2 regions of the Cytobacillus sp. genome follow, and region 1 is predicted to be linked to the other one. Evidence: predicted binding sites of a transcription regulator. Region 1 holds the regulator's gene; the other holds the start of a gene.
What was found. Region 1 encodes LexA, which represses DNA repair genes until DNA is damaged. Its sites were predicted from a motif close to CGAACATATGTTCG; they were not measured.
Positions count from the first base shown of each region.

Region 2: a site for LexA is predicted at 3,646-3,659, ahead of ACEQ1T_RS20095 (YolD-like family protein). Genes of this name have one in related genera too.

Region 1 is NZ_CAXQGS010000053.1:67,421-75,205, forward strand. It holds gene ACEQ1T_RS10015 (CBO0543 family protein) at 401-961, shown strand; gene ACEQ1T_RS10020 (DUF4257 domain-containing protein) at 1,169-1,453, opposite strand; gene lexA (transcriptional repressor LexA) at 1,739-2,362, opposite strand; gene ACEQ1T_RS10030 (LysM peptidoglycan-binding domain-containing protein) at 2,519-2,851, shown strand; gene ACEQ1T_RS10035 (recombinase family protein) at 2,861-3,508, shown strand; gene ACEQ1T_RS10040 (DUF896 domain-containing protein) at 3,651-3,884, shown strand; gene tkt (transketolase) at 4,121-6,127, shown strand; gene sirA (sporulation inhibitor of replication protein SirA) at 6,397-6,834, shown strand; gene ACEQ1T_RS10055 (YneF family protein) at 6,921-7,136, shown strand; gene ACEQ1T_RS10060 (DUF6376 family protein) at 7,271-7,711, shown strand.
Region 2 is NZ_CAXQGS010000117.1:792-8,433, forward strand. It holds gene ACEQ1T_RS20080 (MarR family winged helix-turn-helix transcriptional regulator) at 46-480, shown strand; gene ACEQ1T_RS20085 (DUF1450 domain-containing protein) at 891-1,160, shown strand; gene ACEQ1T_RS20090 (FUSC family protein) at 1,355-3,502, opposite strand; gene ACEQ1T_RS20095 (YolD-like family protein) at 3,685-4,038, shown strand; gene ACEQ1T_RS20100 (tetratricopeptide repeat protein) at 4,128-4,619, shown strand; gene ACEQ1T_RS20105 (MEDS domain-containing protein) at 4,694-5,251, shown strand; gene ACEQ1T_RS20110 (GNAT family N-acetyltransferase) at 5,278-6,036, shown strand; gene ACEQ1T_RS20115 (YhbD family protein) at 6,235-6,858, shown strand; gene ACEQ1T_RS20120 (polymer-forming cytoskeletal protein) at 6,879-7,592, shown strand.

The sequences.
Region 1 (7,785 bases):
ATTCCCTGCAAGAGGTAACGCCAAGGTCGCTCATTGCAAATGTTCTAAAAAACTGTACGGAGCTGTAGAAGTCAAAATGAAGATTGGTTCCATAAAAAAATACAAGCAAGTAGCAAACCAATATAAAATACCGAGCCATTTTGATATGCTCAGACGACTCACCATTTACAAAAGTGTTATACATGAATTATAAATCCAAAAAATGTTAAGAGGGATAGTCTTGGAGACTATATTTGAATAGGGCTAGAGGTTGATACAGGTGATATTGAAAATATTTTTAATAAACACAAGATAGAATTAGTTAATTACGTGATAAAGGGACCGAATAAGAATAAAAGATATAAAATTTGAAATATTAAGGATTAGACGCGAAGCAAGGAATGTAAAAGGTGGGTGAATCATGACATTCCAGGAAGGATTAATTCAACTTGATAAGGCGAATAAGATTATTACAGAAGCAAATAAATTGATTACCGAGGTGAATTTAAACACTTTCTTATTTACTTTAAGTTGGTGGGTAGCCTTAGCTATGTTACTTGTTCCTTGGGTTTTGTGGGCAATTTTTCGGAAAAAGGAGAGTTCAGCCCGGCTGTTATTTGCCGCTTTTATAACGATGATAATCTCTACAACCATTGATGGATTAGGTGTTGACTTTGGAAAATGGTCCTATCCCATTAAGGTTATTCCAATACCAACGATCAGCTACTCATTTCGATATGGAACTGTTCCAGTGGCTATAATGTTATTAATTCAATTTAAACCAAATATGAATGCGATAGTTAAGGCTGTATTATTCGGTGGGTTTGGTGCTTATGTAGGAATGCCTATTATGGCAATGCTGCACTTGTATAAAAAAATCGACTGGGCCTATACTTATTCCTTTTTTATATTAGTTTCACTTTATTTAATTGCCCATTGGTTCAGCAGAAGGAGCAGTTTTGAAAAAATAGTCGAAAAATAAAAAAGGCAGGATTTCTCCCAGCAGGTGGTGTGTTTTTTCACGTATGCGAGTGCATTCTTGGGAGGGCGGGCAGTACATGTTCTCGTACTAAGAAAATTTGAAATTCCCTGGCCACTTTAGCCGGGGAGTATTTTTAAAAAGGCAAATACAAAAACCCCGTTTACAGATGAACGAGGTTTTAACTAATTCGTATTTCTCTGCATCTCTCTATTCTTTATGTCTGATCTTTAAGAAATCGAGACATGTCAGCAGTGCATCTCCTCCAAACCCTGCAATCACCGCCAGGAGAACTACCTTTAAGGCAGAGTCAGGATCTGAAGATACGACCAAAAAAACAGCCGCTAAAGCCCCCATGATTACTTCTTCAAAGACCCCCAGATAGATGAACTTTTTTGTCCTTCTGGGTTTGACCATTTTGCCTTCTTTCCGAATATGTCCAACGACACCAACCAGCCCACCAATCAACAAAGCGAAGGTAATGTTCAAAAACATTTTTTCTTCACACTCCTAAAGTCGAGATTTTGGACAAGCGACCTTAGGTTGATTCTCGGTGTATTACCATTATATAGAAAGTGGCTATAAATTAATATGCATAAAAATACCGAATTTTCAGAACAATAAAATAGTCATACTTGACTGTAACTTTATGCCAAAAGAAAAAGTATCCGTTACTTTCGTATGATTTCGCTAATAGCATCAGGTAATAGGAACTGATAACCTTCTTAAAATTGGAAAAAATAAAAAGCAGGCAGAGGCTGCTTGCTTTTTATCACTCTATTAATGCATATGGCGGTATACACCTATAACCTTTCCAAGGATGGAAACATTTCGAAGGATGATAGGTTCCATTGTAGAGTTTTCCGGCTGAAGACGGATAAAGTCTTTTTCTTTAAAGAATCTCTTGACAGTTGCTTCGTCTTCCTCTGTCATGGCAACCACGATATCTCCATTATTGGCAGTGCTCTGCTGTTTGACGATGACATAGTCGCCATCAAGGATTCCGGCTTCAATCATACTTTCTCCCATGATTTCAAGCATGAATACATGCTCGTCAGCTGGTGCCATTCTTTCTGGAAGAGGGAAGTATTCTTCGACATTTTCAATGGCCGTTATCGGCTGACCTGCAGTTACTTTACCGACGATCGGAACATTAACTGCACTGACTTTAGGAATGTGAGAAGACTCGTCCAGGTCTAAAATTTCAATGGCGCGCGGTTTAGTAGGATCTCTGCGGATCAGCCCTTTGCTTTCAAGTCTGGCGAGATGGCCGTGAACTGTTGAGCTTGAAGCAAGGCCGACTGCTTCCCCGATTTCCCTTACAGAAGGCGGATAACCCCTCAATTTAACTTCTTCTTTTATAAACTCTAATATATCTTGCTGCCTTTTTGATAATTTCACCATCTTTACGCACCTCGTATGTTTTTGTTGTCTCAATTATAGCACCAATTACCATATGATACAAACATAAGTTCGAATTTTCATTGACACAAAACAAATGTTCGGTCTATAATAAAATCATCAAATGCGAACATATATTCTTTTCAGAGGTGGTATATCATGTTTAAAAAATTGTGGAAATCATATTCTTATGCTATTATTCTCTTCGTTTTAAGCCTGGCAGCATCGTTTATTATGCTCGTGCAAATAGAAACACCCGATACGGAAAAGTTTGTGAAAGTCACTGTTGCAGAAGGCGACTCTTTATGGAAAATTGCTGAGAATTTTTCGGCTGAACATTCGCTGTCTACAGATCAATTTATTAATTGGGTGGAACAAAATAATGAGATTGCGTCTGGAAGGATTTTTCCGGGCGATGAAATTGTAATTCCAGTAAAAGCTCTGGATGACGAGCCTTATAAAGAGCTTGCCAGTTCAGACCTTTATGAATAAGGAGAAGTTATGAAAGCTATTATTTACTGCAGGGTTAGTACAACAAAGGATACTCAGGAAACGTCCCTTTCAAGGCAGGAAGAAGAGCTGGTGATTCTGGCGAAAAAGCATAATTTTGAAGTGGTCAAGGTGATTCGCGAACAGGCCAGCGGATACGATCTTGAAAGAGACGGTATATTGGAGCTTTTAGACTTAATTAAAGAAAAGGATATCAAGGTTGTCCTCATTCAGGATGAAACCAGGCTTGGGCGGGGCAATGCAAAGATTGCAATACTCCATTGCATTTTAAAAGAAGAAGTCCAGCTATACAGCATTTCGAATAACGGCCAGCTCGAACTTTCGGAATCAGATTCGATGGTGCTGAACATTGTTGGAATGGTAGAGGAGTATCAGAGAAAGCTTCATAACATCAAAATCAGACGCGGCATGCAGCGGGCTATTGATAAAGGTTACCGGCCCGAGAAGAACTTAAGCAATCAGGGAGCAAATGGAGGCAGGGAAAGAATAGAGGTGCCGATAGAGGAAATTGTCAGGCTAAGGAAAAACGAATTAACATTTGCAGAGATTGCTGCAACGCTTAGGGGTTTTGGCTATAATATCTCAAAAGCAACTGTCCATAGAAGGTATAAAGAACATATTGAATTACTTCCTGAATAGAGCACTTTTCTTGTCAAAAGTGTTCTTTTTTAGTATGATGGCAGTTGAGTTTCAGTATTGTTCTATATTTGAAGCTATTGTATAATAAGAACTTCTATTTAGAATATTCAAAGGTAAACTTTTGATATAAAGGAGCTTTAATATGCTGCCAAAACAAAAACTTGCCCGAATTAATGCACTGGCAAAGAAGGCAAAGGAATCCGGATTAACAGAAGCAGAAGCGAAAGAGCAGACTTCTCTCCGCAAAGAGTATTTGGAGACTTTTCGCTCTGGCATGTTAAACACGCTTAAAGGTGTTACAATTGTTGACCCGAAAGGAAACGACGTTACTCCTAAAAAGCTGAAAGAATTCCAAAATAAAAACCGCCTTCACTAATATTATAAATGCAAGGGATACACAATGCTGTATTCCTTCTTTTAATAGAATGCGGAGAAGACTTTACGGATTTATTGCCGGATATCTCCGCTTTTTTACATATGCCGGGTCTATTTGTGTCAATATAGTAACAAACCGGCTTTTTTTGTCCTTTTCTGACCCTATTGGTTGTGAAAAAAAGGGACACCCGATAATATAAAAAGAGTAAAGAATTACTACTCGAAAGGATGTATTGAATGTTTAATCACACAGATGAACTATCCATCAGTTCCATTCGTACTTTATCAATCGACGCCATTGAAAAGGCGAATTCCGGCCATCCGGGCATGCCGATGGGTGCAGCGCCAATGGCTTATACACTTTGGACACGCTTCATGAACCATAACCCGAAAAATCCAGAATGGTTCAACCGTGACCGGTTCGTCCTTTCTGCAGGACATGGCTCGATGCTTCTATACAGCCTTCTTCATCTTTCCGGCTATGATGTTTCCATGAATGACATTAAAGAGTTCAGACAGTGGGGAAGCAAGACGCCTGGCCACCCTGAATACGGCCATACTCCAGGTGTTGATGCAACAACAGGCCCATTAGGTCAAGGTATTGCAATGGCTGTTGGTATGGCAATGGCAGAGCGCCACCTGGCTGCAACATACAACAAAGACAACTTCAATGTGGTTGATCACTATACATACAGCATCTGCGGTGACGGAGACCTTATGGAAGGCGTTTCGGCTGAAGCTGCTTCCCTTGCTGGCCACTTAAAGCTTGGAAGACTGGTTGTTCTATATGATTCAAATGATATCTCACTTGATGGTGACCTTGATAAATCTTTTTCTGAAAGTGTTGAACAGCGCTTCAAGTCATACGGCTGGCAGTATATCCGCGTAGAAGACGGCAATGATCTTCACGAAATCGCAAAAGCAATTGAAGAGGCGAAGCAGGATGAAAACCGGCCAACAATGATTGAAGTCAAAACAGTCATTGGCTACGGTTCTCCAAACAAATCAGGCAAATCTGATGTTCATGGTGCTCCGCTAGGTGCTGACGAATTGAAATTAACGAAAGAAGCCTATAAGTGGACTTTCGATGAAGATTTCCATGTTCCACAGGAAGTATATGATCACTTCAAGCAGCAGGTTGTGGAAAGCGGCTCTAAAAAGCAGCAGGAATGGGAAGACCTTTTTGCACAATACAAAGAAGCACATCCTGAGTTAGGAAAACAGCTGGAGCAGGCAATCAATGGCGAGCTTTCTGAAGGCTGGGATAAAGCCATCCCTGTTTATGAAGAAGGAAAGAGCCTTGCTAGCCGTGCTTCTTCCGGAGAAGTGCTAAATGCAATCGCACAAAACCTTCCTTCATTCTTTGGCGGATCTGCCGACCTTGCAGGCTCCAACAAAACAATGATCAAAGGTACAGGAGACTTTACGGCTGAGTCATTTGACGGCCGCAACATCTGGTTCGGTGTACGTGAATTTGCAATGGGTGCTGCATTGAATGGTATGGCTCTTCACGGCGGATTAAAAGTATTCGGCGGAACATTCTTCGTGTTCTCTGATTACCTGCGCCCGGCAATCCGTCTGGCTGCACTTATGAATCTGCCTGTTACGTATGTTTTCACACATGACAGTATCGCTGTCGGTGAAGACGGTCCTACACATGAGCCTGTAGAACAGCTTGCTGCATTGCGTGCAATGCCAAACCTTTCTGTTGTCCGCCCTGCTGACGGAAACGAAACAGCAGCTGCATGGAAAACAGCAATCGAATCAACAAACAAGCCAACTGCACTAGTATTGACCCGCCAAAACCTTCCTACATTAAAAGGAACGGATTCAGCAGCATACGAAGGCGTACAAAAAGGTGCTTATGTTGTTTCACCAGCTTCCAACAGCAGCGCGGATGTATTATTGCTTGCTGCAGGATCTGAGGTAAGCCTGGCTGTTGAAGCACAAAAAGCGCTTGAAGGCGAAGGCATCCATGCATCTGTTGTAAGCATGCCTGCTTGGGACCGCTTCGAGGCTCAATCAAAAGAGTACAAAGAAAGCGTAATTCCTAAGACAGTCAAGAAGCGTCTTGCCATTGAAATGGGATCTTCACTTGGATGGCACCGTTATGCAGGAGACGAAGGCGATGTTCTTGCAATCGATACCTTCGGCGCATCTGCTCCAGGTGAGAAGATTATGGAAGAATACGGATTCACAGTTGAAAACGTTGTAGCACGCGTAAAAGCATTGCTGCAGGGATAATATTAACTGACGAGGGAGAGCTGAGAGGCTCTTCCTTTTTTGTGTGATGTGTTTAAAAAAAAGGATTACATTTCAGTAAAACCGGGAAATTGACATAGTAAATATTTTGATCAGCTAATTTAGCAGCTCTTCCACCAAGAATCCTCATAATCAACTGAATTCTTCGTTTTCGACAAAATTAGTGAAATTTTTTAACATCTTCAGACACATTCCTTATTTTTGGTTGCTTATAATTGAAAGAAATGGATTGTCCCGGAAGGAGGGGCCAGATGAGAGCTTATCAATTGTATTTAATAGAAGATGAATTTGCGTCCCATTATTTTGGCAGAGAGCGAATGTTTTTTCAGTTGTTTGAAGAGTATGAGTGTTCATCAGGTGAAATGAAGTCTATTCTATCGAAGCAAATTGATTTTGTGACTAAGCCAATCCCGGGTTTGAAAGTGCATCAATATATCCATCAGCAGCTGCAGCGAAAAAAAGACTTTATTATAGAAAAAAGTGCATACTATATAGAGATGAGCAAAAGAAGCAGGGCGAAGCTTGAAGTATTTGAACGGAGCCTGGTTTTAGAAGCAGCTGGCAGCTATGAGGCAGAGACGGTATTTTTCGAAGTGCTGCGAAAAAGCGAGTCTTCCTTCCTGGCTGTTGACCTCCAGCATAAGCGCTATGGGTGGCTAAAACCGATAAAAGAGAGAAAATTCGTCTAAAATAAGAGAAAAAACAAAGCAAATATTGTATAATAACCTTTGGTCTAGTACACTGTATGATAGACAACATGAAGGAGGAAGTTAGTATGGGTATGTACATTCTAGTTGGTGTACTGGCGCTTCTTGCCGGTGTAGCACTAGGATTTTTCATTGCTCGAAAATATATGATGAGCTACCTGGAGAAAAATCCGCCAATTAATGAACAAATGCTTAAAATGATGATGATGCAAATGGGCATGAAGCCATCTCAGAAGAAGATCAACCAAATGATGAATGCCATGAACAAGCAGACTGGCAAATAATCAGGGACAAGCATCCCATCGGAAACCACTTTTCTGTTACAATACAAGGAAGGTGGTTTTTTTATATCCAAAATGAAACCTTCTTTTATACTGACCGTATATATACTATGACAAATCATGAAAGGAACGAGCAAATGAAAAAAGTAATACTAATAGGGCTCCTTACCGTTTCTATGTTATTAAATGGCTGTTCCGTTCTGGGTGAAGTGAATAATTCCATTGACTATGTTAATGAAGCGACTGAGCATATCAATACATTAAGCGACTTTGCTGAAGAGGCGCCGCAAATGATTCAGGAGGCGGCAGCGGATCCGGCATTAAAGCAGGAACTTGAAGACAGATTGACGACGCTTAAGCAGGAAGTTGAAGAATTTATCGCCCTTCAGGATATCCCGAAGCTGGCAGAAGATGTTCATCAGGAGCTGGTGACACAGAATGAAGCGCTTCTGGCTGAAATAAATAAAGTATTGGAGAACGGCAACCTTGCGCTGGATCAGCTGGAGAACTCAGAGCTGTTCACTACCATTCATGAAGCAACAAGCCTGATAAACCGAATAGAAGCATTAGGACAATAAAGCATCCAAATGAATGGGTGCTTTTTTCTTTTCGAGAAAAAATCTTCCTTATTTTCTCAATATTTGTTAAACTA
Region 2 (7,642 bases), on a different contig from region 1:
CAGATTTCAATAAAATGCCACCATAAAAAGGATAGGGGATTTTTAATGAAAACCAGATTTAATGACTATATAAGCATTAAGATCCATCAGACAGACCTGAACTTAACAAGCTATATTAAGACTAAATTAGCCCATTTAAATATTGCCCCTGAGCAGAACCTTATTCTTATGCTTCTCTGGGAAGAAGACGGATTAAGCCAAAATGAAATCGCCAGGCGGCTGGATAAAGATAAATCCAACATTACCAGAATGCTGAGCAGTCTTGAAAAAAAAGGATTTATCAATAAAAGCATGAATAAAGAGGACAGCAGATCTCTGAATGTCTATCTAACAGAAAACGGCAAAAATCTCAGCGAGCATGTATATCCAATCACAGAGGAATTTCACTCGATCGTCACATCAGGTATTACGAAAGAAGAGCTGAGAATTGTTGACGATGTTTTAATGAAAATGAGAAGAAATGTAGAGGGTAATAAGTAAAATTAAGATTGTGGCTGTGCAGGATAGAGTGGAATGCTCTTCCTGTTTTTTTGTGAAGGTCTTTAAGACAAAAATGAGAGCAGCAGTAAGAAAACAGTCGCCATGGAATCTATAAGAATTTAAAGCGGCATTCAAAAGAAAATCAGTTTATGTGCAATTAAACATTTGAACCATCTGAATTAACAGGTAAATCGATTCAGTTCCCCTCATTAATAATGTATAATAAAATACTAACAGGTTTGCATATGAGACTTTATTTAAAATTGTTGGAAATGAAGCAATAGAGACGACAGAGGGGCAGCAGATTCGATATAATTATAAAGTCCCCGATATAGGCAGGAAGGGGAATGGAAAACAATATATACTGCCATTAGAGCTTTTAAAGAAAAATCAGAAGGAAGTTTGATCAGGTGAAACTCATCAACAAACTATTCTCAAAGCAAAAAACGGCTTCGATTGAATTTTGTCAGCGGAATCTGGATGCTTTTTTAAAAGAAGAGAGTGTTGCTGCATTTAATCAATTTCTGAGCCAGAAGAGTGTTAACTATAAAGAATACGAATGTCAGAGCAGATGCAAAGAATGCAGGCAATCACCCTATGCCCTTGTAGACGGGAAACTGATTGCAGCGGAGAATTCGGATGAATTATTGATAAAATTGAAAGAGGAAGTAATGAAATAAAAGGAATCGGAGCAATCCGAGTCCTTTTTTATATAATATCATTTTTTCTGGCGTAACCTTGAATGGTTTACGGCTGTTCAAAATAACAAAAACAAAGTCAGAGTGATGCATTTAGTGCATCGCTCTTTTTTGAGGTATATTGGGAATGTATTAATCTATTATTGGTCCTGAAAGAGCATAAAAAAGAAGGAGCACTATTGCTCCTTCCCTGCACCAAGGTCTTCTGCCAATTCGATAATCGCTTTGTTGATTCTCCAGACGAAATAAAGATGATGAATCAAATCTCGCTGGGATTGCTGCCTTGCCGGTGCCAATCGTTCAATTTGTTCCCTTTCATTTTCAAGACTATAAACAAGCATGCCGTCTCCGCTGTCTTTAATCAGGTCCATTAATGTCTCAATATTTAGTTCAAGCTTTTCTTCAATCCTTATGAAAACATCGACCAGCTCATCGGGATAGTCAAATCCTTTTCGGTAGGAGGAAGCCACAAGGTGTCTTGCATAGTAATTGATGGCTGAAAATAATGTAATCCATCTGTTAACATCAGCATGGCGCGGGGATCCGGGTTTCTTTATCAAGGATTGCGCTTCAACGTTTATGGTTTTAAGTTTTTGATCCAATAAGAAGCCTTTGCCTGAAAGCTCCTTAACGTTCACATCTTCCCGGAAGCTTCGCACATACTCAGTGACATACGGTTTCAGTTCTTGAAGGTAATCATTTATGGTATCCGCCACTTTTTCCTTCGTTTTCTTTGGGAAAATAAATAAGGAAACTCCGAATGCAATGCCGGCACCGGCGATTGTATCGATAACCCTTGAACTGATAAGGGAAAATGTAATTCCACCCAGTAAAAGGTCATACATAAAAGCAACCAGCATCGTTATAAACATGCTCATTAACGTATAGGAGACCTCAAACAAATAAAAGGCGAAAAAAACTGCTGCAAAAATCAGCGCAATTTCCAGGACGGAATGGCCGCTGACAACTCTTGCAAGTGTAAATCCTATTACTGCTCCAATAATTGTTCCAACCGAACGCTGAAAACCCTTCGTATAAATGCGTCCGATCGATTCGGTTCCGAGCAAAACAATAAAAGCGGTTAAAAGAACCCAGTAAGGCTGGTCAGGCGAAAGAATCTGGCCGGCAATGATGGAAATGATTGCAGCAGTCAATGCCTGAAAAGCTTTTTTAGTGGAAGGCTTGATGCCCTTATCTTCTTCAGATGGTTCATCTTCATTTTCGACTTCAGCTGCCTCATCGGATGATTTAATCTCATTGTCTTTCACTTTATGAAGTGCCTGCTGTATGGTTATGCCGCCCTCGATTACATGGTTCGCAATGGACTCGATTCGCCTGATCAAAAACAGCCATCCAGCAGGTTTGTCTTCCCGGCTGAACAAATCAATAATAAGCAGGCGAAGGGCCTGTACAGCAAGCTCTGCTTCACGCAGATTTTGTTCTTCATATTGCTGGGCAAGAACTTCAGCATCGCGAAGAGAACGGGTTACCCAAACCAGGAGTTTTCTCAGCTCATCAATTTCAAGAGCATTCGCTTTTTTTAAGCTTCGAATTGAGTCTGTCAGTGTTTCAATCAGCATACCTGCATCAAATATATATAACCTCAGCTGAGTAGAGGTCAGCCCTGGCCATAATTTTTGAACATCTTCATCATTTACATACTCTGAAACCATTACTGCGTATTCCCTGAGCTTCAGCACGTTTCTCCGCAATTCCTCCCGCTGCTGGGGAGTCATTTCCTTGGCTTTCATCCCCTCAATTAACAGGTTGAACGTAAAATTGCTTTGGAAATGAAAGGAGCGAATGCTTCTTTTCAGGTTTTTCGCGGTGTCCTGAAACAGGATGAAATTGAACAGGAAAGCATACGCGACCCCTATCCAGATGCCGAAGTAAAAGGATGGAAGCTGACTGCCTGATAACTTTAGGATAGATGAAAAATAAAGTGTCATGAATGCAATCATGCATAGAGAAAAATACCGTACGCCAAAGCGGGTTAAATAAAAGCTTAAGAATATTAACAGCACCATTGCAATATCGACAAAGACCGTGCTTCCCGCCAATAGTGAACCAATCGATACCCCCGCCATGGCAGAAATTCCAAGCAGGCCAGTTGTGAGCATCTTACCTTTTTTAGAGTCATCCATCACAATCATGATGCCAAGCATGCCAGCCATTCCGGACACGATCGCCGGAGTGAGAGCGGCTTTAGCACCAGCGCCGGCCAATTGCATGATAAGCAAAGTCGTAAAGACTGAAGCCATTAAACTTAAAGTGGCCCGTCCAGCTTTTTGAAATCGGATAAGCCCGGGATCGGATGCAAGCAATCGACCGAGCCACCGGTGTTTTATAGGGAGCTGCTTCATTGTTTCACCAATCTTTTTAGAGAGTTAAAGATTATTTTACCACTCGTACTTTTATTATCCAAATGAACCAGCTTGAGTTTTTTATGCTTTACTGGTTTAAATACAGAACAAATGTTCTATAATAGAGGATGGAGGGATTTACTATGCCGCTAAAAGACAGAGGGAAAATAAAATGGCTGCCAGCCCATTTCATGCCGGAACACCGGGCGATGTTAAGAAAATTGGAAACTGAACAAATGGCACAAAACAAGCCGCTTATTGATGAATATGAATTGGAGGATTATGAAAACAAAATTCACTATGCAATGGAATTTGCCTTTTTTCTAAAAGTAAAGGTTTGGCGTGGTGGATTTTTCTGCGAATACACAGGGAGGGTAAACAGGCTGGATAGCATCAGCAGAAAAATTTATCTGGAAATGGAAGATGGGTTTCTTGAGAAGGTCATGTTTGACGAAATCACTGAGGTTGAAGTGAAAGAACGGTGCAGAGAGTCATAATTCAATTTTTGCAGAAAAGTTGAAGCCTTACCAACCATTATTTTCAATTTTTAGATATAATAGAAAGAAAGCGCTGATCGGAGGTACATATGAGCACGGACTTAGAAAAAGCGATAGTACTTCGCAATCTCGGAAAATACAAAGATTCCAACCTTCTGCTTATAAAATTGGCTGAACAGTATCCCTTAAACCCAGTTATTCATTATCAGTGCGGCTGGAGTTTTGACGTTTTAGGGGAGGAATCGAAGGCTGTTTCTTATTATGAAAGAGCGATCGAACTTGGGCTTCCTGAATCAGATCTGCAAGGTGCTATTTTGGGTCTTGGGAGCACATACCGGACACTTGGGGAATATGAAAAGTCAAAGATGGTGTTCGAAAAAGGGATCTCCCAGTTTCCGGCTAATCGTGCAATCCAGGTGTTTTATTCCATGACGCTCCATAATTTAGGCCAGCATAGGCAGGCCATGGAGCTGCTCCTAAAGTGTGTGGCCGAAACCTCTGATGACCCAGAAGTTTTGCAATATAAAAAAGCGATTACCTTTTATGCAGACAAACTTGATGAAATATTTGATAAAGATTAGAAAACGGATATTCCAAAATACATGATATGAAGGTGGATAGATAAAACATCTTTGAATTATAAGGGGTAATTTTAATGAATGAATGGTTAATCGATTTAATGGATAATCTTAAAAGGTCAAATGGCGGCCATATCCTTTATCAATTCGATCAAAGAGACTGCTATCTTCAAAATGCAGTCTCTTATATATCTGCAGGCGCCAAAAGCGGCTGCCATGTTTTATTTGTGGAGAACGACCGTAATTTCCTTCAGATTGATAAAGAGATAAGAAAGCTGTTAAACAAAGAGGAATTAAAGAGAGTCCACTTCGCGAATAACTTTGATTTTTATTATTCGAACGGGGATTTTAATCCTGAAACAGTGTTGAATTTTTTTCTCAAAAACATACATCCTTATTTGGAAAGCGGTACAAAGATTTTTACATGGGGCCTGGTTGAATGGGGAAACGTGAAGGACTATATTCCGTTAGTGGAAGCGTATGAAAAGAAAATTGACAAGGTCATTTCTGAACAGGGTCTGATTTCCCTGTGTGCTTATGATAACAGCATTACCCCTCTGGAATTAAAGAATAATTTAATGCGCTGCCATGATGTGCTAATTACAGATAAAGAATATAAATACTTGCAAAACTAAAGTGTTTGCTATTTTAGGAGATACCGATGGACAAGATCACTTTTCATGATATTTATAAACCGGGACACACGGTTCTGGAAAATGAACTATTTATTCACAACCATAATCCTGACATGCTCCTTCAGTATGACAGCAACTTTGTTGTTTTTAAAAGAATGCCTTCTGTTCAAGAGTTTGAGGAGGCACATCAATATTTAAGAGATTTTCATCAGAAATATGGCCAAAAGCATGTAAGGTTTTATTTTCCCGATGACGAGGAGCTTTCTGGAGAGCTTCTGGCTTTTTTTCAGAAAGATGAGGATTATACGGTTGGTTTCTTAGAGTTATTTGCCATCCATCCGGCTGATTTTCCTGATGTTCAGGAAAAGGAAGAAATCATAGTCGAAAATGTTAAGGATGAAACATGGAATGATTATCTGGAATTCCAGTATGAGCAGGATTCGGTATATGGGGGAAATTTCGCAGAGAAAAAGAAAGCTCAGCATCTTAGAAATTACAGCGATGAATGCATTCAGCAGGTTATTGCATACTATAAAGGGAAAGCTGCCGGATCTGTTGATGTCATTATCAAGGAACGAACAGCTGAAATTGATGGATTGATGGTCCATGAGGATTTTCAGAAAAAGGGCATCGGCAGCCGCCTGCAGAAAGCGGTGATGGATCAGATTAAGGATAAAACCATCATCCTTGTTGCAGATGGAGAAGATACTCCAAAGGAAATGTACCGCAGGCAAAATTATCAGTATCTTGGAAAGCAGTATAATCTGTTAAAAATATATGAATGAAGTGAAGCCTGGTTCTATAGAGAACCAGGTCTTTTTGTGTCAATAGAACATTGTTTTGTTGAGGGAAGAGCTTCCAGGATTGATTTCACGGTACAAAACGATAAATTTGTCGAAAAATATCAGAAAAAAATGAATAAAACAACATTTTAATGTAACAGTGTTATGTTACAATGGTAACATTAGAAAGGAGTCCTGGAATTGAGCGATGAATTAATTTCAAAAAAAGAAGTCCTTGATCTAACTGGGATTTCTTATGGGCAGCTTTATCGGTGGAAAAGGAAAAGCCTGATACCGGAGGATTGGTTTGTCAGAAAATCAACCTTTACAGGGCAGGAGACTTTTTTCCCAAAAGAGAAAATTCTGGAGCGGGTCGATAAAATACAAAAGATGAAGGATAGCCTTTCGCTGGATGAGCTGGCAGATGTGTTTTCTCTGAATGCTTCACATCTGAAGCTGACAAAGGAAAGTCTGATTGCTAAAGGGATAGCTTCTGAACCGGTTATGAATATCTTTCTCGAAACTCAGGGGGAGCTTAAAGAATTCAATTACCATGAGATTTTGAAGCTTTATATACTTTCCATCCTGCTTGAATCGGGAGATATCCATATAGAGGAAGGGAAAATGCTCCTTCAGTTATTGAACGATCATCAAAGTATCCTGCAGCAGCCAAAAGCTGTTATTTGCTTTATTCGCAAACTTGGAATGTCCAGCTGCCTGGTTTCGGTTAACGGGGAACAAGTCCTGCTTGAAAAAGGAACAAAAGTGGCAGCCACTTTATCGATAGAACATTGTGCAGAGGAATTAAAATCCAAATTGGCATAGGGGGAAAATTTGCTGTGAATATGAAAACGCTAGGGAACTTAATTATTAATGGAGTTGGATCGTCTAATGGAGGTTCATTTGAAAAGGTTGAATTAAATGGCAAGGGAACTGTAAACAGTGATATTGAATGCGAGAGATTCCTTTGTAACGGTACGGGCACTGTCCATGGAAACGTAAAAACCGAAAAAGGAGAGATCAGTGGTGCAGCAAAAATCCACGGATCTGTTAAAGCTGAATCCCTGATTATCAATGGCTCGGCTGCCATTTCTGAAGCCGTCAGCTGTCAAAAGCTTGAGGTCGCTGGGAAATCCTCTATTGGAGGCTCTGTAAAATGCGATGTAATCGATGTGAATGGAAAAGTATCTATTGAGGGAGACTGTGAAGCGGAAATCTTCAGTGCTGAAGGGACTTTTTCAGTAGAAGGTTTACTGAATGCAGAAACGATTGATATTAAGCTTTTTGGAGACAGTAAAGCGAAAGAGATTGGCGGCAGAAAAATTAAAGTGACACAGCATAGAGAGACCCTATTTAAATTAATCAAATCCATCTTTCCCTTGAAGCTGGAGGCAGATTTAATTGAAGGGGATGACATCGAACTCGAAGGCACAGCAGCTCTTGTCGTAAGAGGGAAAAATGTAAAAATCGGCAAAAATTGCGAAATTGGGCTTGTCGAGTATTCTGGCGAGTATGAATGTTCCCCAGAAGCAGCAGTTACAGAACTTCGCAGAATCTGATAAAGGAGAGAGGTGAAGGGAAACAGTTTATTGATAATTACTTTCGGATA